DNA from 2 places in the Bacillus sp. N6 genome. Region 2 is predicted to be linked to the other one. Evidence: riboswitches for the same ligand, from Rfam matches in the RefSeq annotation. Region 2 holds a riboswitch; the other holds the start of a gene.

Region 1 (16,535 bases), 1.6 Mb from region 2:
TTTCACCATCAAAATATAATGTCTACTAAGTTGAAACATATAACGATAGATTATAGCTCAACATGTATATACATATAGAACACCTGATTACCTATAAACAAATATTTATAATAGGTTCCATCTCCTTCTATAGCCACTTCAAGACATGGACATTATGACGTTACGAACAACACATTTAGGGAGGAACGAACAATGAAGAAAAAAGTTGTACCTGTTGTTGCATCTGTTTTAGGGGCAAGTCTATTACTAACTGCTTGCGGGGGAAATAAAGATAATGCAGGCGGAGCGAAAGCAAACGATAAAGTACCTGATAAACAAGCAATTAACTTATCATTCGCTTCAGAAATTCCAACAATGGATGTTGCAAAAGCAACGGATGGGGAATCCATGAATGTAATGCGCAATGTTTTTGAAGGCTTATATGCAATGGGAGAAGATAATAAACCGATTCCTGGTGTTGCTGAGTCGGTTGACATTAGTCCCGATAAAACAAAATATACATTCCATCTGCGTGATTCAAAATGGTCAAACGGTACTCCTGTTACAGCAAAGGACTTCGTCTTTGCTTGGCAACGTGCCGTAAATCCTGATACAGCAGCTGAATACGCATTCTTATTCTTCGATGTACAGAATGCGAAACAAATAAACCAAAAACAATTACCAATTGATCAACTAGGGGTCAAAGCTGTTAATGACAAAACGTTAGAAGTACAACTAGACCGTCCTGTTCCTTACTTCTTAAGCTTAACGACATTCTCAACATTCTTGCCAATTAATGAAGAGTACTTAAAGTCTCAGGGCGATAAATACGGTTTAGAAACAAATCATTTAATTTACAACGGTGCTTTCACATTAGATAACTGGAAACACGAACAAAGTTTCCAATTGAAGAAAAACCCTAACTATTGGGATGCTAAAACGGTAAAATTAGAAGAAATCAACTTCAATGTCGTTAAAGATAAGTCTACAGAAGTGAACTTATATGATTCAGGACAAATTGATCGCGTTGCTTTAACTGCAGAGTTTGTTGATAAATATAAGAGCGATCCAAACTTCAAGGAACGCGCTGAAGTCGGCATTCAATTCTTACGACTAAATCAGAAAAATGAAACATTAAAAAATCAACATGCACGCCTTGCTATTAACGGCGCAATGAATAAAAAGGCTTACGTAGAAACAATTTTAAATAACGGTGCTATTCCAGCTGAAGGAATGGTTCCTGCGAAATTTGCAAAGAGTCCAGAAGGCAATGACTTCCGTAAAGAAAATGGAAATCTAGTCAAGGATGATGTGAAAACAGCGAAAGAAAACTGGAAAAAAGCAAAACAAGAACTTGGTACTGACAAAGTAACAATCGAACTATTAACAAGTGACAATGCTTTAGCTAAAAAGACTGGTGAATATTTAAAAGGTGAATTAGAAAAAAACCTAGATGGATTAACAGTGAATTTAAAACCACAACCACGTAAACAACAGTTGAAACTACTATTAAGTGGTGACTATGAAATTGGTATTGACGGCTGGGGCCCTGACTTCGCTGATCCAATTACATTCTTAGATTTATTTACAACAGATAGTGCTTATAACTTCGATAAATACTCTAACAAAGAGTACGATGAGCTAATTCATAAAGTGAAAACAGATTTAGCTGGCAATGAAAAAGCACGCTTTGAAGCAATGAAGCAAGCTGAAAAAATTCTATTACAAGACGGCGCTGTCGCTCCTTTATACCAACAAGGTCGTTCTTACTTACAACGCTCTTTCATTAAAGGACTTGTAACGACTGACTTCGGCGGTGAATTTAACTACAAGTGGACAGAAGTTGCAAAATAACAAAAGTAAAAAGGTATCCTACAAAGGATACCTTTTTACTTTTATACAACTTTAACTACAGAGCTTCTTCTTCCCTTTATCATTCCTTTTATAGCTAAAGTCTTCACTGCTACTAATTGTGTAACCAATACAATAACTAATAATGAAATAATATTTCTCTCTAAACTAACTCCTCCGAATATTATTGTATAATAGCCATTTGCTGCATATGTTACTTGAAATGGTTTGATACGTTTTAGAAAGCATTTCAGTACCTCCCTCACAACTTCAATTTACCATATACATACAAATCATTTTTGATTTAAATTGCGGATTAATCCTTGAAGCTACAAGTCAAAATTTTATTTTCAACACATACATAATTACATGATTTTAGGAAAAACTTGTATAGAACAAATTTACATAAGGAGGAATTTATAATGAGAATTTTACTATCAGTTTTATTAGCTCTTATGCTAGTACCTGCATTAACAGGATGTAAAGCTCCTGCAAAGGAAGACACGACTTCTAATAAAAAGACTACAGAAGAGGCGAAGAATGAAGCCCCTGCTGATTTAAAACTAAATTTCAATGAATTCGATTTAAAGGCAGACTACCAAGATACTAAGAAAGACTACGAAGCAGACTATAAAAATGTAGCAGCTGATAAAAAAATGGAAGCAAAAATTGAAGATCATAAAGCAGATGTAAAATTAACAGGAGATGAGGCTATCACAAAATTAAGCCCACTTCTACAAGAATTAAAATTTGATAAAGATACTGCTGACCAAGAAGTAATCGATCAAGTAGTGAACGTGTTCAAACTTGATAAAGACTACCAAAAATTCGATTTAGAAGTTGTCTTCTCTGATGGAACGAAAAAAGAATATAAAAGAGAAATAAAATAAAGAAGTAGGCAATTGCCTACTTCTTTATTTTTTAATTTTTGCGTATCTTAGTTCTGGACTAGAACCGATAATGAACTGAACACCAGATACTGATGGTTTTTGTAAATATGAAGCACTTGGGAAAATAATTGGGATTAATGGTGAATCTGTAAACATAATATCTTCCGCTTTATGCAATAAGTCAAAACGCTTATCTTCGTTTTGTTCAACTTTTGCTTCTTTTACTAAAGCGTCAAATTCTTTATTATGCCATTTTGCATAGTTATTCGGACCATCACCTGCATATAAATCTAGTTTAGTAATTGGATCTAATAAAGAGCCGCCCCATCCCATATAAGCTAATTGGAAATCACTTTGCTTGTATGTGTCGATGTAACTCTTCCACTCTTTATTTTCTAATTTAATATCTACGCCAAGATTTTTCTTAAACATTTCTTGCATTGCTTCTGCTACTTTTTTATGTTGTGTATCTGTAGTGAATTTTAATGTTACTTCAGGTAATGTAGACCACCCTTGTTCTTTCATACCTTCTTCTAATAATTTTTTCGCTTCTGATGGATCAAATTTAACGTAACCACCTTTTTCTTTACGGAAATCACGCCCACTTTGTGTTTTTGCTCCTTCTGGAACGAATGCATATGCTTCTTGCGCATTATTTTTATACAATTTTTCAACGATAAATTTACGATCAACCGCTAATGAAAATGCTTTACGTACCTTCGCATTTGTAAACGGCTCTTTTTCTACGTTAAACGAATAAATATAAGATGAGAATCCTGCAACACGCTTATATTCTTTATTTCCTTTTTCTTTTTCAATCATCTCTTGTGGTAAACCACTTAGTAAATCTAATTCTTTTGATTTAAATAATTGATACGCTGTTTTAGAGTCTGGAATAATACGAAACTCAATTTCTTTTAGAGTTACCTTTTTATCGTAGTATTCTTTATTTTTTTGTACTGTAATAGCCTGGTTATGCTTCCACTCTTTTAACGTGAATGGTCCATTCGTAATTAACTCTTTTGGATCTGTTTTTAATTTATTATTATCATCAATCGACTTTTTAGCTAATGGAATAAATAATGAGCTTGCTAATTTTTGTTTAATAGAAGCAACTGGATGTTCAAGAGTTACCTTTAATGTTTGAGGATCAACGACTTGAATACCAACTTGTCCCTCTTCACCTTTTCCAGTATTATATGCCTCTGCCCCTTTAATGAAATACATTTCTGTCGCATTCATAGAACCCGTTTTCGGATTTAATAATCGCTTCCATGCAAATTCAAAATCATTTGCCGTAATAGGAGAACCATCTGACCATTTAATATCTTTCTTCAAATGGATTGTATATTCAGTTCCATCAGCATTTACTTCTTCTTTCTCTGCTAATTCATTTTGATATTTCCCATCACTATCTTGCGTATATAAACTTGAAAACAACTGCCCAATTATATAACCTGACGTGCTATCTGTTGCAATAGCAGAATCAAGTGTATATGGATCACTACTAATATTCGTTACTAATCGATCTCCTTCTCCCTTACCGGCACTCGCCTTTTGCGTCTCTTTCTTACCGCAAGCGACTGAAGTAATCGCTAAAACAGTCATAATGACAAACAGTAAAAACTTCTTCATCCTACATTCTCCTTTAACCTGAAATTTTTGGTGTTGATGCTAATAATGTTTTTGTATAAGAATGTTGTGGATTACGGAACACTTCGTCCGTATTTCCAAATTCAACAAGTTCTCCTTTATATAAGACAGCCACTTTTTCACATAAATAGTGAACCATCGGCAAATCATGCGCGATAAATAAATATGTATAGCCTTGCTCCTTTTGAATCTTTTGCAGCAGATGTACAATTTGAATTTGCAATGAAACGTCTAATGCCGAAATTGGTTCATCAAGAATTAATACTTCTGGCTCACATAATAGCGCTCTTGCAATAGCGATACGTTGACGTTGTCCTCCGCTAAATTCATGCGGATATCGATCAATATATCTTCTATCTAATCCAACACGCTCTAGCGCATCACCTGCTACTTTATCCTTCAACCCTTTATCACCTAAACCGAATGAAATATAACCTTCCGTTACGCTATCGCGTACTTTCCAGCGCGGATTTAATGCAGCTGTAGAATCTTGAAAAATGAACTGTACTTTCTGTAAAAACTCTCGCTTATGAGCCGACTTCAGCTTGTGAACGACTTGACCGTTATAATCAATTTCACCAGACGTTGGACTCTCAATCCCTGCTATGAGCTTTCCAAGTGTTGTTTTTCCTGAACCACTTTCACCAATAATGCCAAGTGTTGTTCCTTTCGGGATAGAAAGTGATATGTCTTTTAACGCTGTGATTTCTTTACTTTTACTTCCGTACGTTTTCATTACTTGCTTTACAGTAATTAAATCTGTCGTCATGAGGCATTCACCTTCTCTTTTGATTTCGCTTTATTATGCTCTAGAACATGCTGCCAACAATGTGAACTATGCTCCTTAGAATATGTTGTTCTCTCTGGGAAACGATGAATACATTCTTTTATCGCTACTGGACAACGATTTACAAAAGGACAACCAAAGCTATTTAATGTTTCAATGGAAGGTGTCGTTCCTTCTATAGCACGTAATACCTTTTCGGAATCATCCATATTCGGAATTGCTTGTAATAAACTTTTCGTATATGGATGTTTAGGAGAACCTATTACCTCCTGTATCGTTCCTTTTTCAACGACACGTCCCCCATACATAACAACTACTCGATCAGCTACTTCACGTACAAGTGCCAAATCATGTGTAATTAATAAAATACTCGTATTTTGTTTTTCTTTTCTTTCTTTTAATAGCCCCATAATTTGTTTCTGAATCGTTACATCTAACGCTGTTGTCGGCTCGTCTGCAATTACAAGCTTTGGATGACAAGCAAACGCAATTGCTAAACAAATACGCTGCCTCATACCTCCGCTTAATTGATGTGGGTACTGTTCAAAGCGTTTCTCTGCTTCATGTATCCCTAAATCTGTTAACAAGTTAATCGCAATTTCCTTTGCTTCTCTTTTCGATTTTTTCTCATGTTGCAAAACTACTTCTGTAATTTGTTTGCCTACCTTCATCGTTGGGTTTAAAGATGAAAGCGGATCTTGAAATATAAAGGAAATATCTTTTCCGCGAATTTGATTCCATTCTGACTCTTGTAAATTCGTTAATTCCTTTGCTTGGAAAGCTATATTTCCATCATCGATATGAATTGATTCTTGATTCAAGCCGATAATGGATTGTGCTGTGACACTTTTTCCTGAACCACTTTCTCCTACAAGTGCAACTATTTCACCTTCGTTAATAGAAAAGGAAACATGTTTCACAATCGCTTGCTTACTATTCTCTTTTTCAACGGCTAACGTTACGTTTTCTAAAGATAAGATTTGTGCCATGTTTTTTCTCCTTTCGATTCTGTTTTACGATTTTTGGATCAATTGCATCTTGTAAACCATCACCAATTGCATTAAATGCGAACATAATGAGAGCAATCATGATTGCTGGGAAGAATAGCTGCCACCATTCCCCACTCAATAATGTCCCAAGTGCATCATTCGTCATCGTCCCCCAGCTTGCTGCCGGTGATTGCACTCCTAGTCCGATAAAGCTTAAAAATGATTCTGAGAAAATAGCTGCTGGAATTGTAAATGATAAATTTACGATAATAATGCCTGTTAAGTTCGGAATTAAATGCCCATATATAATTTTCATATGTGATGTACCTAATCGCTCCGCTGCAATAACAAACTCTCTTTGTTTTAAAGATAAAACTTGCGCCCTAACGAGACGTGCCATACCAATCCATCCTGTTAATGCAAGGGCGATGATAATGGTAAAAAGACCTGGTTTCATAACAATTAATAATAAAATAACAATCAATAAATACGGGATACCGTATAACACTTCGATTCCTCGTATAATCCACTCATCAATTAATGTCCCAAAGCGATTGCGCCCTCTCACATATCCACTAAATCCTCCAATTAGCACACCAAGTCCTATATCAAGAGCAGCTGCCACTAATCCAACTGTTAATGAAATTTTTCCGCCAGCCCAAGTACGTGCCCATATATCTCTTCCCAAATCATCTGTTCCGAACCAATGCTCACTACTAGGTGGTAAGTTTGTGGCCTCTTTTACTTGTTCACTCGCAGTAAATGGCGTTAAACTTTCACCAACAAGCGAGAAAACAATAATGAGTAATAACGTCACTGATCCTAAAACTGCGATTGGATTCGATACAAACTTACGAAACACTTCTTTCTTTCGGCTAATCTTTTGCTGATCTTTATTTATCGTTAATTCTTTTTTCTCTTCATTTGTTAATATCTGGTCATTAATTTCATAAGCTCCCATCTAAATATCCTCCTCCTTACGTAATAGAACGAATACGTGGATCAACAATGCGATGAATAATATCTGTAATGAAAATACAAGCAATTAATAATGCACTATAGAAAATCGTTGTTCCCATAATCACCGGATAGTCTCGGTTAAAAATACTATCTACGAAATATTTTCCTAGGCCAGGAATTGAAAAGATTTTTTCAATAACGAAAGTCCCTGTTAAGAGTCCAGCCATTAACGGTCCAACAAATGTAAGTACTGGAACAATCGCATTTCGAAGAGCGTGTCTTATAATAATCTTCTTAATTGGTATACCTTTTGCTCTTGCTAGCTTAATATAATCACTCTGCAGTACTTCGATCATATTAGAACGAACAAACCTTGTAATAACTGCGATTGGCCCTAACGCTAATGCAAAGGATGGCAATACCGTATGTTCGAATGTTCCCCAAGAGGCTACTGGTAAAAACTCAAATTGGATAGCGAATACTTGTATAAATAGTGGCGCTAAAATAAAACTTGGAATAGAAATACCTAAAATTGCGAGCAAACTCACACTATAGTCAATTACTCTCCCATGATAGAGAGCAGCAAATGTCCCTGCCGCAATTCCTACTAACAATGAAATAACAAGTGCTTGTAGACCAATAATTGCTGATGGACCAAAGCCAGTTGTTATAATTTCTGATACACCTTGCCCGGTTGATTGAACAGATTCACCAAAATCAAAATGAACTACACCGTCTAAATAAGCAACATATTGATTCCATAACGGTTCATCAAGGTGATACTTCGCTCTCATGTTTTGGATCACTTCTTCAGGAAAGATTTTTGCATCTGATGAAAATGGATCTCCCGGAATAATATGCATAATTAGAAATGTCACTGTCGTAATAACCCATAGTGTAAACACCATAACCGATAATTTTTTAATTACATACACTTCAATAACCCCCTAAACACATGAATTTACTTTGTTTTATGGATGTACTTTTTCCATTACTTCCTTTTCTCTTTTTAGAATACAAAAAGCCTTGATCTTAAAAAATAAGATCAAGGCTTAACAAACAAAGGCCCATCACTTATCTTTCAAGACTTGCTTGCTGGAATTAGCACGGTGTTCCTATTACAGAACCCGCTGCTGAGGTGTCATAGGGCCAGTCCCTCTACCTCTCTGGATAAGTAAATTGCTATATTATTATTTGGTTCAAATTGTATATTTCGAATTATAATTCTGAAAAATCGAAAAGTCAATCAGATTGGATAAATTTAGAAAAATCAGTTTTTAATTCATTTATCGAAATTACAGGCTTATAATAAAAAGAAATAATGTTAAAGGAGTTATAAGATGGATCCCTTACTTCTTGCTACTATAGGATTATCCTTAACTATCGTTATACTTGTCATCATCGGCTTCTATAAACTCTTTATTAAAAAGAAACGTATCACTTCTTTCTTATACCCCTTTCGATAATATTACCGGGCAAACTATTTCCGAATTTCACGAAGAACAGAAAATATTAGTATCCGAGGATGCAGACGGAGATGGTAAGAAGAAAAAATAACCTTGCACAGGCAAGGTTATTTTTTCGTTTCTGCTTGAAAGCGTTTATAGTATGTCGATGCTGTTGCAAAATTAATTTCTATATCACGAATCAACGATGAATCTTCTTCTTTAGCTAACTTCTGTAATTTTTTCATCGCTTGTTCCGATTCATTCAAGAAACCAACATATACTTCATGTTCTTGCTCTTTCGACTTCGGCACACGAATTTCTTTACGTATATGATCAATATCTTCTAACATGCTCGTTGTTACCTTTTGCACATCTTCTTTATATGTAGCATTCGTTATTTCCTTACCGCCCTTTTCTTTTGCCACTTCAAATAACTGCAGTGCTTTATTAATTTCTTTATTCATTTTTATATCGTATTTTTCATGTACTGCAAGGTATTCTTTCATCTCTTCTGTTTGTTCAGCAGATTGCTCTACCTTTTCTTTCGGTTCTTTCGTATCTTTATTTCCATTACATCCTGCTAGAAGGATCATACTTCCCATTACAGCAATACCCAAAACCTTCTTCATCTCTTCTTCTCCTTTTATCTACAACTATTACTCATTATAGTTTCTTTTATCTCCACTTGTTATTATACCGAGAACGCCCTACTTTTTACACTTAAGACGACATCGTAATATATATACCAACATGTTTGTCACAGTATCGTCACTTTATACAAATAACTTTTGCAATGCTTTACTACATCACCTTACAAAACTGTAAGCACACATAAAGAACAAACCATGCTAGACTTACATATGCATAACGCAAACATATGTAAGGTTTTAAGGAGAATCATCTATGTACAACACAATGCCTTTTATGGGAGAAGATATTCGTGTCCTTATTCGCGAAAAATCACTTCATATCGAAAATACAGAGAGCCTTCGCCGCGTATTAAAGAAGAAGCATGCTCCATTTAAGTTAGCTCAATATTTAAAACAACAACATACAAATCAATTTCATACCGTGCTAAATATATCGGATAAATCATTAACAATCGAAATCATCGGTCATGTCTACATTGGAAACTTTGCAGATACCTTAAAGGAAATCCCACGTATACCGAAGATTGCTCCTATTATCGTTAAAAAAGCGTATAAAATTACTGACCATACCGATATTATCGACTGTGGGGAAAAAGAAGTCGATAGTAATCGCTGGGTGTGGGATAAACTTGCTGTTTTATATGATACGATCATGAATAATATGTATGAGGTATTTCAAAGAAATGAAAAAAAGAACTGATTCAAACATTCCCTTTGAATCAGTTCTTTTTTGTTAAGCCTCTAAATTTTGTCTTTGTTGCAGTTCAAACTGCTTCTCACTTCTTCTGGCCATAAATAGATAACATAATACTGCTCCTACTTCACAAAGCGCAATAACAACACCCATCGGTAACGCTGTATTACTCCCACCAATACCTACTAGCGGAGCGACAAGGGCTCCTGAAATGAACTGTAATAAGCCTAATAAAGCTGAAGCTGTTCCTGCAGCTTGCTTCTGATTTCTCATCGCTAATGAGAACCCAGTTGTTGATACAACCCCGACACTTGATACAACAAGGAATAACGAACATAAAACACCGATTAAACCTATTCCTAGTACGATTGTCAGTAGTAAAGATAGGCCACCAACAGCTGCGATAATAATACCAGCAACAAATAATGTCTTCTCATTCACTTTCCCCGCTAAACGACCCGTTACCTGACTAGCAATAATAATACCGATGCCGTTAATCGCAAAGAATAAACTAAATTGCTGTGGTGATGCTCCGTATATGTTCTGCAACACAAATGGTGAGCCCGAAATGTATGCAAACATTGCCGCTGTTACTAATCCTTGTGACAATGCATATCCCATAAACAGACGGTCCTTTAACAATTTTCCGTACGTCGCCAAAGTCCCTGACAAACCACCCGTTTCTCTTTCTTCAGGAGGTAATGTTTCACGCAATACAAAAGTAGCTGAGATTAACATGAATACGCTAATTGCTCCAAGAACGATGAAAACACCGCGCCACGTTGTAAACTGTAATAATTGCCCCCCAATAATCGGTGCCAAAATAGGTGCTGCTCCGTTTACTAACATAAGCAGTGAGAAAAACTTCGTCATTTCAGAACCTGAGTACATATCACGTACCATTGCACGTGATATAACAATCCCGGCTGATCCTGAAGCTCCTTGTAGGAAGCGCAATAATACTAATGTCCAAATAGATGGCGCAACAGCACAAAGTAAAGAAGAAGCAACATAAATAATAAGAGCAATAATAAGTGGTTTGCGTCTTCCATAAATATCGCTAATTGAGCCAACAAATAATTGTCCTACTGACAGCCCAAGCAAACAAGCTGTTAATGTAAGCTGCGCTAGGGATGCACCTGTTTGCAAATCATCCGTTAACTTCGGTAATGAAGGCAAATACATATCAATAGATAATGGCCCAATCGCCGTAAGTGTTCCTAATACAAGAATCATCCATAACCTGTTTGCCTTTACAGGTTTGTATATTTCGTGATTAACTTCATTCACTTTTTCAATTCACCCTTTCCTATACACACTGAATCGTAACAATTATAGTTACATCATAAACATACGTCAAGTACAGCGCATTTTCCTCTTTCATAATGTAAAAAAAAGCGATAGAAATTCTATCGCTTTACTTTTTCACATTGCTATTCGTAAATTTAGATACCGAGGCCATCGTCTCTCCTGTATCTAAATATGTAATTTGAATTGGGTCTCCTACTTCTGTAAACATAGCATACGGGAATTTCTTCACTGGTATCATAAATACCTTTTGTTCATTCTCTAAAAGTACGTACACGATTGTATTTTCACCTGATTTCTCTTTATATACACGTTGTACAATACCTTCTTTTTGCGCTTCTTTTCCTGTTGAGGTTGGTCTAAAGGTATCACCATTACCGCTCATTACGTTTTTATAATTCTCAAGCGCTTCTTTCTGCGTCGAACCTGTCGCAAATATTTTTGCATTAGCAGCATATACAACTGTATGTGCACGTACTAGGCCTCCGTCATCAACAACCGGAATAATCCAAGCTGGTTTTCCGTATACGTTATAAATGACAGGCATTGTCCCATGCCATTTCTCTCTCTTAAAGGAATTATCCACTACTTCTGTAGCTGCTGAACCATCCATAATCCCCTTCACTTCTTTTCCATTATAGTAATATAGCTTGCCTGTGCGTGCATCTACTAATGAATAGCCTAGGGCTGAATCTACTCCTTCTTTTGGAGAAGTAAAGTCTGTAAAATAATACAGTGTTCCATCTTTACCAAAGATCGGGGTCACGCCTTCTTTCGTTCCCCACTCAGTCGGAATTTTCATATCTGTTTGTGAGAATTTCGTATTCCAAAATCCGTGAATATATTTACCAAAGTACGTATTTAACGTAGATGCAGTCTCATGATTTAATACACCATCAACAAATTTAGGTGCCTTTCCTTTATCATATCTTTTCACTTCACCTGTTTGTGCATCTACTACGACAACACCTTCTACCTCAAATCCAGATCTTCCTGAAATAAATTCACCATACGTCATTGTATAATATGGTTTTCCTTTATCATCAACCTCAAATTTAGGTTTTCCTTTAAAGATTAAATTTGGTTCTGCTTGCCTTACCACACGCTCTAAATTATTACCAAAAAACATGCTTGGCACATATTTCATTTTATAACCGAGGTGCAGTTTCGCTTCCGCATCAGGATTCGTACCTGACATCGTTACATACCCTGGAATTGTCTCAGCTTTACGCGCTTTAAAAAATCCTGAAACTTCAATCGGCGCTACATATAAAGCTTCGCCGTTTACCATTTGTGGCGTTAATTCTCCTAGCTCAAAATAAGCTACTTTCGGAATATCACCAAATACTTTTTTCATCTTATTCTCCGCTGTCTTTGGCGGCACTGTAAACGGCTGATCATTTTCAGTAAATGGCTCTGAAATATCTTTCTCTATCTTAACAACAGAATCATATTTCTTTTGCGAGATTACTATATCGTGCAAATAACCAAAGTAGCCGTAACTTGCGAGTAAAATAAACATTAGAAGTCCTTTTAATGTACCTTCTAATTTCCCTATTTGATCTTGTGAAAATAAAACAAGCCCAATTAAAATTGCTACTGCAACAGAATAATGAGTAAGAATCGAGTCTACTCGATCATCAATTAGCCAAAAGTATTCATAGATTGCAATACCTATCCAAAATAAAACAGGAATAACTAAAATAGATGATTTCTTACCCTTTACAACCTTCTTATCTCCCTTCTTATCCACTGCTCGAAGCTTACTACTACTTCTTGTCCATGGAATCAAAAACAAAGTAAGAATAGCTAAAACTACAAATTTCATCAAAGGCACTGTCCCCTTTTCTTTTGTATTCCCTTTTAGTATAGCAAATAAAGGGTATTAAGGTGAAAATAGGAATAGTTATATTTTTTTACTACTTAATACAATCCCGCTCACTACATATAGAATAGATGCAATATAAAAAATTGTACCGATCGTAAAGAAATCTACTAAATATCCCGTGGCAATAACCGCTACTGCTCCGCCAATGGATGTCCACACATGGTATTTTCCAATCTCATAACCAGCCTTTTCCTGCGCCACCTTTCGTGCTAATGAAGTCTTCTCAGTATTACGCTGCACAGCACCTAAAACTCCCATTACAATTTGAAGAATATACACATGCCATACTTCCGTGGCAATCGGAAAGCAAAGCATTAAGATTGCCATGGACCAAGCGTATATGATTAATAATTTTTTATCACCTACTTGATCAGATACCTTTCCCACTAGTGGATATACAAGTGCTGATGTTAAAGCAAATAAGCCATACGCCCAGCCAAATTGCGAGAAGCTATTTCCAACGTTTCGAAGTAATAATATATAAAAAGGAAATACCATACTTCCTGCCATCATGATAATACTTTGCGAAGCCACAAATCTTCTATATGTCATTTCGTATACTCCCTATAAAATAAATTAACAAATCTCTCTTCTGAATCTACTTCCTTCTTTTTCTTAAGAAATTCTTCAATACGAGGATATGCCCTTTTTAACTGCTCTTTCGTTGGATAAGAATAGTACGGCAAATAGTAACTACCGTTATGCTTTAAAGTAACATCAATCATCTTCCGAATGACATCCTCTGTTTTCTTTATCTCACTCTCTGAGCGTCCCTGGTTAATCAAAAGAACCAGCGCAAACATATCATCTTTCGCATAGGACAAAACTGCATTTTCATTCTTTTCCACGTAACGAATCGTAATGTTGAGTAAATTAAACTCTTCTTCATTTAATGCGTTACGTAAATCATCTATATACTCCGTGAAAGCATCTATAGGCACAAAGTATTCTTGTAACACTTCGGTCCTATTTGGATTTTCATATTCCATAAAAGCACTATCTGATCTCATAACATTATTACGCGTCTCATACTTTCCATCTGTACGTTCAAAATAACCTCTTTGTATATCCCAAAATGTATTCTTTCCCCAATCACTATAACGTGATAACCCAAGTAAAAATTTAGGTGCAGCTATAATATTTTCTTCCTTTAATTCACTGTACTCTTCTCTCATATTTTGATTTTGTGCCAAAGTATAATCCGTCACATACATCTCTTTTAAAAATGAATTTGGAGCAACAGAAATACGCGCTAAGTGCATACGAACATTCTCATCTCTTTTCACTTTCTCTTTGAAATAAGATGCGTATTCTTTATAATCTATCATTCTTGTGTGCATTTCATATAATTCATCATCTGTTAACTTCAGCGTCACATCTAAAATAACTCCAAATAAACCGTAACCCCCAATGACATATGGAAATAACTCTGCATTTTCTTCTCTACTTACATTACGTATCGTGCCATCTGCCATTAACAATCTAAATGAATCTACTGTATCAATTAGTGCCTCATGACGAATATCACGCCCATGTACATTTACACTTAATGAACCACCAACAGTAAAAATATTTTGAGACTGCATGACCTGTACCGCAAGGCCATATGGATTTATTTTCTTCTGAATATCATTCCACGTGACACCACTTTGAACTGTAATACGCTTCTTCTCTGGATCGAATTCTAATATTTTATTATATCCTTTCATATCGAGCATCGTGCCATTCGGATAATATGTCTGTCCTCCTTGGCTATGTTGCATGCCTGCAATGGAAATTTTCTCTCCTGAAACTTTTGCATCTCGCACTAATTTTATTAACGAGTGCTCTTCCGTAGCACTTTCAACACGTTTTATTTTTGTCGGAAGCAATTTACCTACATCACTCATAATAGGATGATCAATTTGTTTTTTATACGTATGTACAGACGTTGCAAGCAAAACCGTATATGCGACAATGACCACTACTATCTTTCTTTTTTTCAAAGGACACTCTCCTTACTAGCAACAAAAAGAGATACCCGTTCTTTCAGGTACCTCTCTTGACAGTGATTACTTTGCTGCTGGCAATTGTATTGGATCAAATTTATCATACGATGTAAACTTCGCATCCGTAATAATGTGCGCTTTATCCTCACCATTGCTACTCATAACCATATCTATCTTTGCTGATTCATATTTAAAATCTTTTGTAATAATATATTCTCCATCTATTTCTTCTATCTTTGCATTTTGGCCTTGTAGCATTTGTTTCTGCTTTTCATCCATACTAGCTAACATACTCTCTGTCTCTTGCCCTTTTAATGCAAACTTCAGCTTATAATTATCTCCACTTTTCTCCATCTTCACTTTATTTAAAATTTCCGATGGAATCTCTAAATTATCTACCATTCCTTGAGTTGCATTCATTCCGTTAGCATTTAATTGTTCCTCTGGTACAGACATCACTTCACCCGTATTAGGATTTTTCAACTGACCAGCAATTTTGCCACCCACATCATAAACAACAACCTCTGTACCAGAAACATTCATTTCAGAACGAGAATTTTTTTGCTTCGGCTCTAATTGCATTTTGGCCTTTATTACATTCATCTCTGTTCCTTCAGCCTTTATTCCCACATCATATGTCATCGTTACATTTTCTTCGTTTTTAAAAGCTTCATTCGCTTTATTGAAAACATCCTTCGCTGTTAATTCCTTTTCTTTCTGCACAGCTTCTTTTTTCGGCTCATCAGTCTTTTTTGTTTTCTCATTACTACACCCTACTCCTAGACCGACTGCAAGTACTAAACTTGAAATTAAAATAAATTTTTTCATAACGTCCCCTCCTTCCCAAAAATAATATCATCTCTTTTCCTATGAAATCTATATAATTCGTAATATTCTTCTTTAAATTTATTTCCTATATAGCAACATGTTTGAGAAAAAGTTTAAATATGATGTAAATAATAACAACTCATTTCAGGAGGTCATTATGAAAGCTATTATTTGCACAAAGTATGGACCACCTAATGTTCTCCAGCTTCAAAATATAGAAAAGCCTAAACCTAAGAAAAATGAAGTATTAGTTAAAATTCACGCAACAAGTGTATCGACTGGAGATTGTAGAATACGTGGCTTTAATAGCCCCCTCTTATTTTGGATTCCTATGCGGATCATATTAGGTTTCAGAAAACCGAGAAAACCTATACTTGGCGTAGAGTTATCCGGTGAAATCGAAGACATTGGATCAGATGTAACACAATTTAAAAAAGGAGATCCAGTTTTTGCATTAACAGAACTAAACCTTGGTGGTTATGCGGAATACACATGCGTGCATGAAAGTGGATTAATAGCATTAAAACCTACCAATGTGACATATGAAGAAGCTGCCGTTATTCCTTTTGGCGGAACTTCAGCATTGCACTTCCTTAGAAAAGGACAGATAAAAAAAGGGCAA
Region 2 (7,373 bases):
TCTCGTAATCTATCTTCTGTATGCAAGAGACCAACACGGACATACCCTTCGCCATGTTCACCAAATCCAACACCAGGAGCAACTGCAACATGTGCTTTTTCTAGTAAAATATCAGCAAATTGCTCAGAGGTATATCCTTTTGGAACAGGAAGCCATGCAAAGAATGATCCGGTTGGAATGTCTACATTCCAACCAATTGAGTGACAAGCTGAAATAAGAGCGTTTCTCCGAGATTCGTAACTATTTACAAGATCTACTACACAAGACTGTGAACTTAATAGTGCTTCGCGAGCAGCATCTTGAATTGCACCAAAAATACTAACATACATATGATCTTGCAATAGGTTAATGGTTTCGATGACACTTTCATTTCCAACTGCAAAAGCAATACGCCAGCCAGCCATATTGAAAGTTTTTGATAACGTGTAAATTTCAATTCCTATATCTTTCGCACCATCTGCTTGCAAGAAACTAACAGGTTTTTGACCATCAAATCCGATAGCACCGTAAGCGAAATCGTGAACAACTAATATATTATGTTTATTAGCAAAATGAATGGTTGTATCAAAAAAATCTTTTGATGCAGTAGCACCTGTAGGGTTATTTGGATAGTTTAAAAACATTAACTTTGCCCGTTCAGCGATAGAGTCGTCAATTTTTTTATAATCCGGTAAAAAATGATTTTCTGCAATAAGCGGCATGGTTTCAAAGTGTGCCTTTGCTAAGGCAACCCCAGATAAATAATCTGGATAGCCTGGATCCGGAACGAGAATTGTATCACCAGGATTTGTAAAACAAATTGGTAATTCTACTAGTCCAGCCTTCCCACCAAACAAAATAGCAACTTCAGTTTTTGGGTTTAATTCGACGCCGTATTCACGTTTATAGAATGTAGTCACGGCTTCCTTTAAGCTTTCATGTCCGCGAAATGGCGGATATTTATGATGAATGGTCTTTTCGGCAGCATCTTGTAAAGCTTTTACGATATGCTGCGGTGTTGGTTGATCTGGATTACCTTGACCTAGATTAATAACATCGTGACCAGCTGCAACGACTTTGTTAACTTTTGCAACAAGTGAAGCGAAAAATTGTGTTGGCAATGATGTTACTATCTCAGAAGGTTGAAATAATTTCATACTTTCCACCTCTTTTGAAAGTTGTTACAATTCTAGTGACAAATGATATAATCTTTCCAGTATTTTGTAAAGAAAAAAATAAGAATGGGGCTGAAAAAATGAAAGTCGCATGTATTCAAATGGATATTGTTTTTGGAGATGTAGAAAAAAATATTGAGAATGCTAAAAATAAAATAAGCGAAGCTATGAAGGAAAGGCCAGATGTTATCGTCTTACCAGAACTATGGACAACAGGATATGATTTAACGAGACTTTCTGAAATTGCAGATAGGGATGGAGTGGAAACGAAAGAAAAGTTAATAGAATGGGCGAAGCAATATGATGTACATATTGTTGGTGGTTCTATAGCAAAGCAAACAGAGCAAGGCGTTACAAATACGATGTATGTTGTAAATAATGAAGGACAGCTAGTCAACGAATATAGTAAAGTACATTTATTTCAGCTTATGGATGAACATAAATATTTAATAGCCGGTAATGGTACGGGCGAATTTAAGCTGGATGATGTTGAATGCGCTGGAACAATTTGTTATGATATTCGTTTTCCAGAGTGGATGCGTGTCCATACTGCTAAAGGGGCAAAAGTATTATTTGTTGTAGCTGAATGGCCATTAGTTCGTTTAGCACATTGGCGTTTGCTATTGCAAGCAAGAGCAGTTGAAAATCAGTGTTATGTTGTTGCATGTAATAGAGCAGGAAAGGATCCAAATAATGTATTTGCGGGTCATTCTTTAATTGTGGACCCTTGGGGTGAAGTTGTAGTAGAGGCGAATGAAGAGGAATCAATTTTATTTGGAGAGCTTGAATTCGAGAAAATTAAAGAAGTACGTAAAGGAATTCCAGTTTTTGCGGATCGCCGTCCAGAATTATACAAATAAAATGTTGACAAGTGATTTTTATTCTTGGTATAGTCTTCAACATAAAGTTAAAAATTCAAAAAATTATACAACTCTTATCAAGAGCAGGTGGAGGGATTTGGCCCGATGAAGCCCAGCAACCGACCGTAATACCATTGTGAAATGGGGCGTTTATTACGCCAAAAGGCACGGTGCTAATTCCAGCAGAAAGTAAAACTTTCTGGCAGATAAGAGGGGAGAAGATAAACTTCAAACCTCTTTCTTAGTGGAAAGAGGTTTTTCTATGTTAGAAAAACCTCTGAATTTAAAAAGGGGGAGAAGACGATGGGATATTATTCATTAACAGAAATAACAGCTGTACAATATGCGAAAGATCATGGCTATTTTGAAGCGAAGGCAAATGTCGTTTGTCATGAAATTGGAGACGGAAACTTAAATTACGTGTTCAAATTAGATGATGGAGAGAAATCAATTATAATAAAACAAGCACTGCCTTATGCGAAAGTAGTTGGTGAAAGCTGGCCATTGTCTATAAAAAGAGCAACGATTGAAAGCAAGGCATTACAAATTTTTGCGCAGTATGTACCGGATTATGTTCCAGTAGTGTACAGTCATGATGAAGAGTTAGCGATAACGGTAATAGAAGACTTATCAAGACTAACAATTACAAGAAAAGGATTAATAGACGGAGAAGAATATCCGCTTTTATCCCAGCATATCGGCCGTTTTCTAGCACATGTTTTATTTTACACTTCAGATTTTGGTTTACAGTCAGAAGAGAAGAGGGTACTAGAAGGTACCTTTGTAAATCCGGACCTTTGTAAAATTACAGAGGAATTAGTGTTTACAGATCCGTTTGGACATTATGATACAAATGATTATGAGCCAGATTTACAGCTCGTGGTTGATGAACTTTGGAGTGATAAAACTTTAAAACTAAAAGTAGCACAATATAAATATAAGTTCTTAACAAGAAAAGAAACTCTTATTCATGGTGATTTACATACTGGTAGTATTTTTTCGTCACCTTCTGAAACGAAAGTGATTGATCCAGAATTTGCGACATATGGCCCATTTGGATTTGACATAGGTCAATTTATTGCAAATCTATTATTAAATGCTTTATCTAGAGAAGAAGAGAAAAGAAGTGTACTATTTTTCCATATAGAAAAGACGTGGAGTTATTTTGTAGAAACTTTTACAAAGTTATGGATTGGAGAAGGTGTAGAAGCATATACGAAAGAAAAACAATGGTTACCAATTATTTTGCAAAATATCTTTACTGATGCAGTTGGATTTGCCGGATGTGAACTGATTCGTAGAACAATTGGTTTAGCTCATGTAGCAGATTTAGATGAAATAGAAAATAAAGAAACAAGAATTCAAGCTAAGAAACAAGCGCTATCCTTAGGTAAAGAACTAATAAAATATGAATCTAAAAGTGCTGATATTCAACTGTTTCGAACATTATTTCAACAGACAGTTTCAGGGGGCGTAAAAGCGTGAGTACAATTGTTACTGTTCCGAGATCTGTAAGCTGGAAAGGTGATGCAATTGCGGTATTAAATCAAACGAAATTGCCGCATAGCACAGAATACAAAACATTGACGACTATTGAAGAGGTTTGGAAAAGCATCGTAATGTTAGAAGTACGAGGAGCGCCTGCAATTGGAATTGTAGCTGCATTTGGCTTGGCGCTTGCATCAAAAAAATATAAAACTGTACATATTGAAGAATTTCAAAAGAAGTTTAATAGAGATTGTAATTATTTAGGAACGTCACGCCCGACAGCAGTAAATTTATTTTGGGCAATTGATCGTATGAGAGAATCTATTCGAGAGATTACTACAATAAAAGAAGCACAAAAAACATTAGAAGAAGAAGCGCTTCGCATTCAGCAGGAAGATGAAGAGGTGTGCCGAAATATTGGGGAATATGCGTTAACATGTTTTAAAGATGGCGATAATATTTTAACAATCTGTAACGCTGGAAGTATCGCAACTGCCAGATATGGAACTGCATTAGCTCCCTTTTATATTGGAAAAGAGAAAGGTGTGCGTTTACATGCATATGCGTGTGAAACGAGACCAGTTTTACAAGGTGGTCGCTTAACGACCTGGGAATTGAAGCAAGCAAATATTGATGTGACCCTTATTACAGATAATACTGCAGCTCATGCTATTCAAACGAAAGAAATAAATGCAATTATTGTAGGGGCGGATCGAGTTGTCGCAAATGGAGATACGGCAAATAAAATAGGGACAATGAATTTAGCTATTTTAGCAAAGCACTTTGATATCCCATTTTATGTTGCTGCACCACTGTCAACATTTGATGTTAGGAAAGAAACTGGAGCCGAAATAATTATTGAAGAAAGAGATGAAACAGAAGTTACGAAAATCTTTGGAAAACAAGTAGCACCAATTGGAACGAATGTTTATAACCCTGCATTTGACGTAACACCGAACGAATTAATTACAGGAATTATTACTGAGAAAGGTATTATAAGCGGGGATTATAAACGAGAAATTGCATCATTATTTGAAAAACAGGCTAATACATAATAGCTTGTTTTTTTATGCCTAAATGCATTGTTTTCTCTTACTTATATAATGAAAGGAGGAGAAGAGGATGGAAGAGTGGATCAAGATGATAGGTAATGTAGGGTTTCCAATTGTTGTAACATTATATTTACTCCACCGTATTGAAAGTAAATTAGAGGGGGTAATTGTTGCAATTGAGAAGCTCCCGCGGCAATTACTAAAGTACGAAGATCCTCGCAATAAAAAATAAAGTTTGCTCTTCTTGAGCAAACTTTATTTTTTATTGAGCAGTATAGCCACCATCGATAACGACAGCTTGACCAGTAATACCTTTAGCTTTTTCACTCGCTAAAAACATAGCATAATCAGCGATTTCTTGTACTTGTAATAAGCGCTTTTGTGGGACAAGTGGATAAATAACATCTTCTAAAACATTTTCAAGTGGTACATTTCGTGTAGTAGCTAAGTCTTGTAGTTGATTACGTACAAGAGGGGTATCGACATAACCAGGGCAAAGGGCATTAACAGTAATACCATGCGTAGCACCTTCTAAAGCGGCAACTTTTGTTAATCCAATTACGCCATGTTTTGCACTATTGTAGGCAGCTTTTCCAGCAAACCCGACAAGGCCGTTAATAGAAGCGACATTAATAATACGACCATATTTTTGTTGTTTCATAATCGGAAAGGCATGCTTAATTGCGATAAACGGAGCAATTTGCATAATTTGAATTAGTAGCTCAAACTTTTCCGTTGGAAAGTCTTCAATGGGTGAAACGTGTTGCATTCCTGCGTTGTTAATTAATATATCTAATGAACCGAAATGACTAACTGTTTGAGAAATTGATGCTGTAATTTCCTCTTCAGATGTAACGTCACATTTTAAACCGATAGCTTGAAAACCTTCACTTTGTAATTGCTCAGCAGCTTCTTTCGCACGTTCTTCAAGACGATCAGTAATCACAACTTTTGCACCTTCTTTTGCAAAAGCACTTCCCAGTTCATATCCAATACCACTCGCAGCACCTGTTAAAAAGACAACTCGATTTGTAACCATGATGAAAAACATCCCTTCATAATAAAGTTTTCATAGTGCTCTATTTAGAGAGGTTATAATGAAAATCCTGCAAACATTTGGAAAAAATATCGGTAGCTATCTTGTTTTGCAAAATAGTCTTTGCTATACTATTTTGTAAAACAAGATAGTAGGAGGGTTTGAATTATGTCGACAAGTCAAATGCTGAAAGGGATCTTAGAAGGATGCTTACTTGCTATTATTTCTGAAGGCGAAATATACGGTTATGAAATGAGTGAGAAGCTAGCAAAGTATGGTTTTACAATGGCGAGTGAGGGAAGTATTTATCCGTTATTAATACGAATGCAAAAAGAAGGACTAATAACAAGCGTAATGAAGGAATCTCCATCTGGTCCAAAGAGAAAATATTACACATTAACAGAAAAAGGCGAGGAAGCACTTGATGAATTTATGGATCGCTGGGAAGCGATGCAAAGTAGTGTAGAACGTCTACTTGAAGGGAAGGGAAGGAGAAAATAATGTTATCAAGTGAAGCACGAAAGTTTTTGTTAGATATGAGATTATTTTTGACGGCAAAGAGTGTGAAAGAAAGTGATATTGAAAACTTTTTAGAAGACGCAGAACTTCATTTAATAGAAGGTGAGAGTGAGGGGAAGAGTGTAGAAGATATTTTCGGAAGCTCACCGAAAGAATATGCAAATGAACTTGTAAAAGTGATGGAAAGAGATAGACAGGAAACGTGGAAGCAAATTGGTTTTACAGTAATGAATATCGTATCTTTTTGGATTATTGCTTCTATCTTAATAGTGAATAATGGAATGTTACAGATTTCACTTATTCAGTGTATCGGTTACAGTTTTTCATTGATTTTAGTTGTTATAGGTCCTAATTTTCTACTTCGCAAAATGACCTTCGTCACAAGCTTTACAAAAACATGGTTTTCCATGTGGTCTTTAGTTATGATTGCTCCATTGTTTTTATTAGGAGCTGTTACGATATTAGATGTGATATATCCTACAAAAATGCTCACATTCACCGAAGTCCAAAGTTATATAGTAGCTGGTGGGATTTTTATCATCACAGTAGCGATAAATATATATTTTGAAGGATGGTTTAAAAACTTATATTTAATCATTCCACTTTCTATTATGTTACTGTTTAAAACATTTACATCTGAAGATCTCATGCCAATGTTATTTCAAATTATATGTTTATACGGAAGTTTGTTTATTTTAATTTTCTTTGAAATTATGATGAAGACGAATAGAAGAGAAATGGTTAAATAAGGGGGTGATAAAAGTGCTATCGAATGAAGGGCAAAAGTTTTTAGATGATACTCAAGGGTATTTACGAACAAAGGGCATTAGAGAAGCTGATATTATTTTCTTTATAGAAGATGCGGAAGTTCATTTAATAGAAGGAGAAAAGAGAGGGAAGAGTGTAAATGATATATTCGGTCATGCTCCAAAAGAGTATGCAAATCAACTTGCCAAAGAGATGGAAGTTGATAAAAAAGGGAATTATAAATTATTGCTTTATTTCATTATAAATTTATTAGCATTCACGATGATGAAGAGTGCATTTTTTAGTGAAGTCGACCATCGTTTGTCTTATTCTTTAATTGAATTAATCGGATATCCAATTATGATTTTTGTAGGAATTAGTGTATTAATATGGGGCATGAGAACAGCCTCATTTAAGCGTAAAAGAACTGAATTTTTAATTATGTATATAAGTGGTGCGATATGGTTTTTATCAATTTTCAGTATTGCATTATTAAATAATTTTTATGGTACAACAT

Evidence for each region. Region 2 has a riboswitch for S-adenosylmethionine ahead of mtnK (S-methyl-5-thioribose kinase). Riboswitches for the same ligand answer to the same signal wherever they lie in the genome.
Region 1: linked by a shared signal. The riboswitch ahead of ACUXVC_RS01060 (ABC transporter permease) and the one ahead of mtnK (S-methyl-5-thioribose kinase) in region 2 are both predicted to bind S-adenosylmethionine.

The regions. Positions count from the first base shown of each region.
Region 1 covers NZ_CM127843.1:174,501-191,035, reverse strand. Annotated here, with positions in the region: gene ACUXVC_RS01095 (peptide ABC transporter substrate-binding protein) at 193-1,833, shown strand; partial or broken gene ACUXVC_RS01090 (hypothetical protein) at 1,875-2,079, opposite strand; gene ACUXVC_RS01085 (YusW family protein) at 2,253-2,720, shown strand; gene ACUXVC_RS01080 (peptide ABC transporter substrate-binding protein) at 2,745-4,355, opposite strand; gene ACUXVC_RS01075 (ABC transporter ATP-binding protein) at 4,369-5,142, opposite strand; gene ACUXVC_RS01070 (ABC transporter ATP-binding protein) at 5,139-6,149, opposite strand; gene ACUXVC_RS01065 (ABC transporter permease) at 6,106-7,110, opposite strand; gene ACUXVC_RS01060 (ABC transporter permease) at 7,127-8,044, opposite strand; SAM riboswitch class I at 8,181-8,286, opposite strand; partial or broken gene ACUXVC_RS01055 (DUF3951 domain-containing protein) at 8,450-8,666, shown strand; gene ACUXVC_RS01050 (hypothetical protein) at 8,683-9,186, opposite strand; gene ACUXVC_RS01045 (hypothetical protein) at 9,461-9,907, shown strand; gene ACUXVC_RS01040 (multidrug effflux MFS transporter) at 9,941-11,200, opposite strand; gene ACUXVC_RS01035 (DUF3981 domain-containing protein) at 11,319-13,037, opposite strand; gene ACUXVC_RS01030 (MFS transporter) at 13,116-13,649, opposite strand; gene ACUXVC_RS01025 (FAD-binding oxidoreductase) at 13,646-15,082, opposite strand; gene ACUXVC_RS01020 (DUF6612 family protein) at 15,149-15,913, opposite strand; gene ACUXVC_RS01015 (NAD(P)-dependent alcohol dehydrogenase) at 16,071-16,535, shown strand, end outside.
Region 2 covers NZ_CM127843.1:3,970,725-3,978,097, reverse strand. Annotated here, with positions in the region: gene ACUXVC_RS20320 (pyridoxal phosphate-dependent aminotransferase) at 1-1,136, opposite strand, end outside; gene ACUXVC_RS20315 (carbon-nitrogen family hydrolase) at 1,151-2,014, shown strand; SAM riboswitch class I at 2,086-2,227, shown strand; gene mtnK (S-methyl-5-thioribose kinase) at 2,318-3,499, shown strand; gene mtnA (S-methyl-5-thioribose-1-phosphate isomerase) at 3,496-4,557, shown strand; gene ACUXVC_RS20300 (YvrJ family protein) at 4,625-4,786, shown strand; gene ACUXVC_RS20295 (3-hydroxybutyrate dehydrogenase) at 4,817-5,593, opposite strand; gene ACUXVC_RS20290 (PadR family transcriptional regulator) at 5,759-6,091, shown strand; gene ACUXVC_RS20285 (DUF1129 domain-containing protein) at 6,091-6,858, shown strand; gene ACUXVC_RS20280 (DUF1129 domain-containing protein) at 6,872-7,373, shown strand, end outside.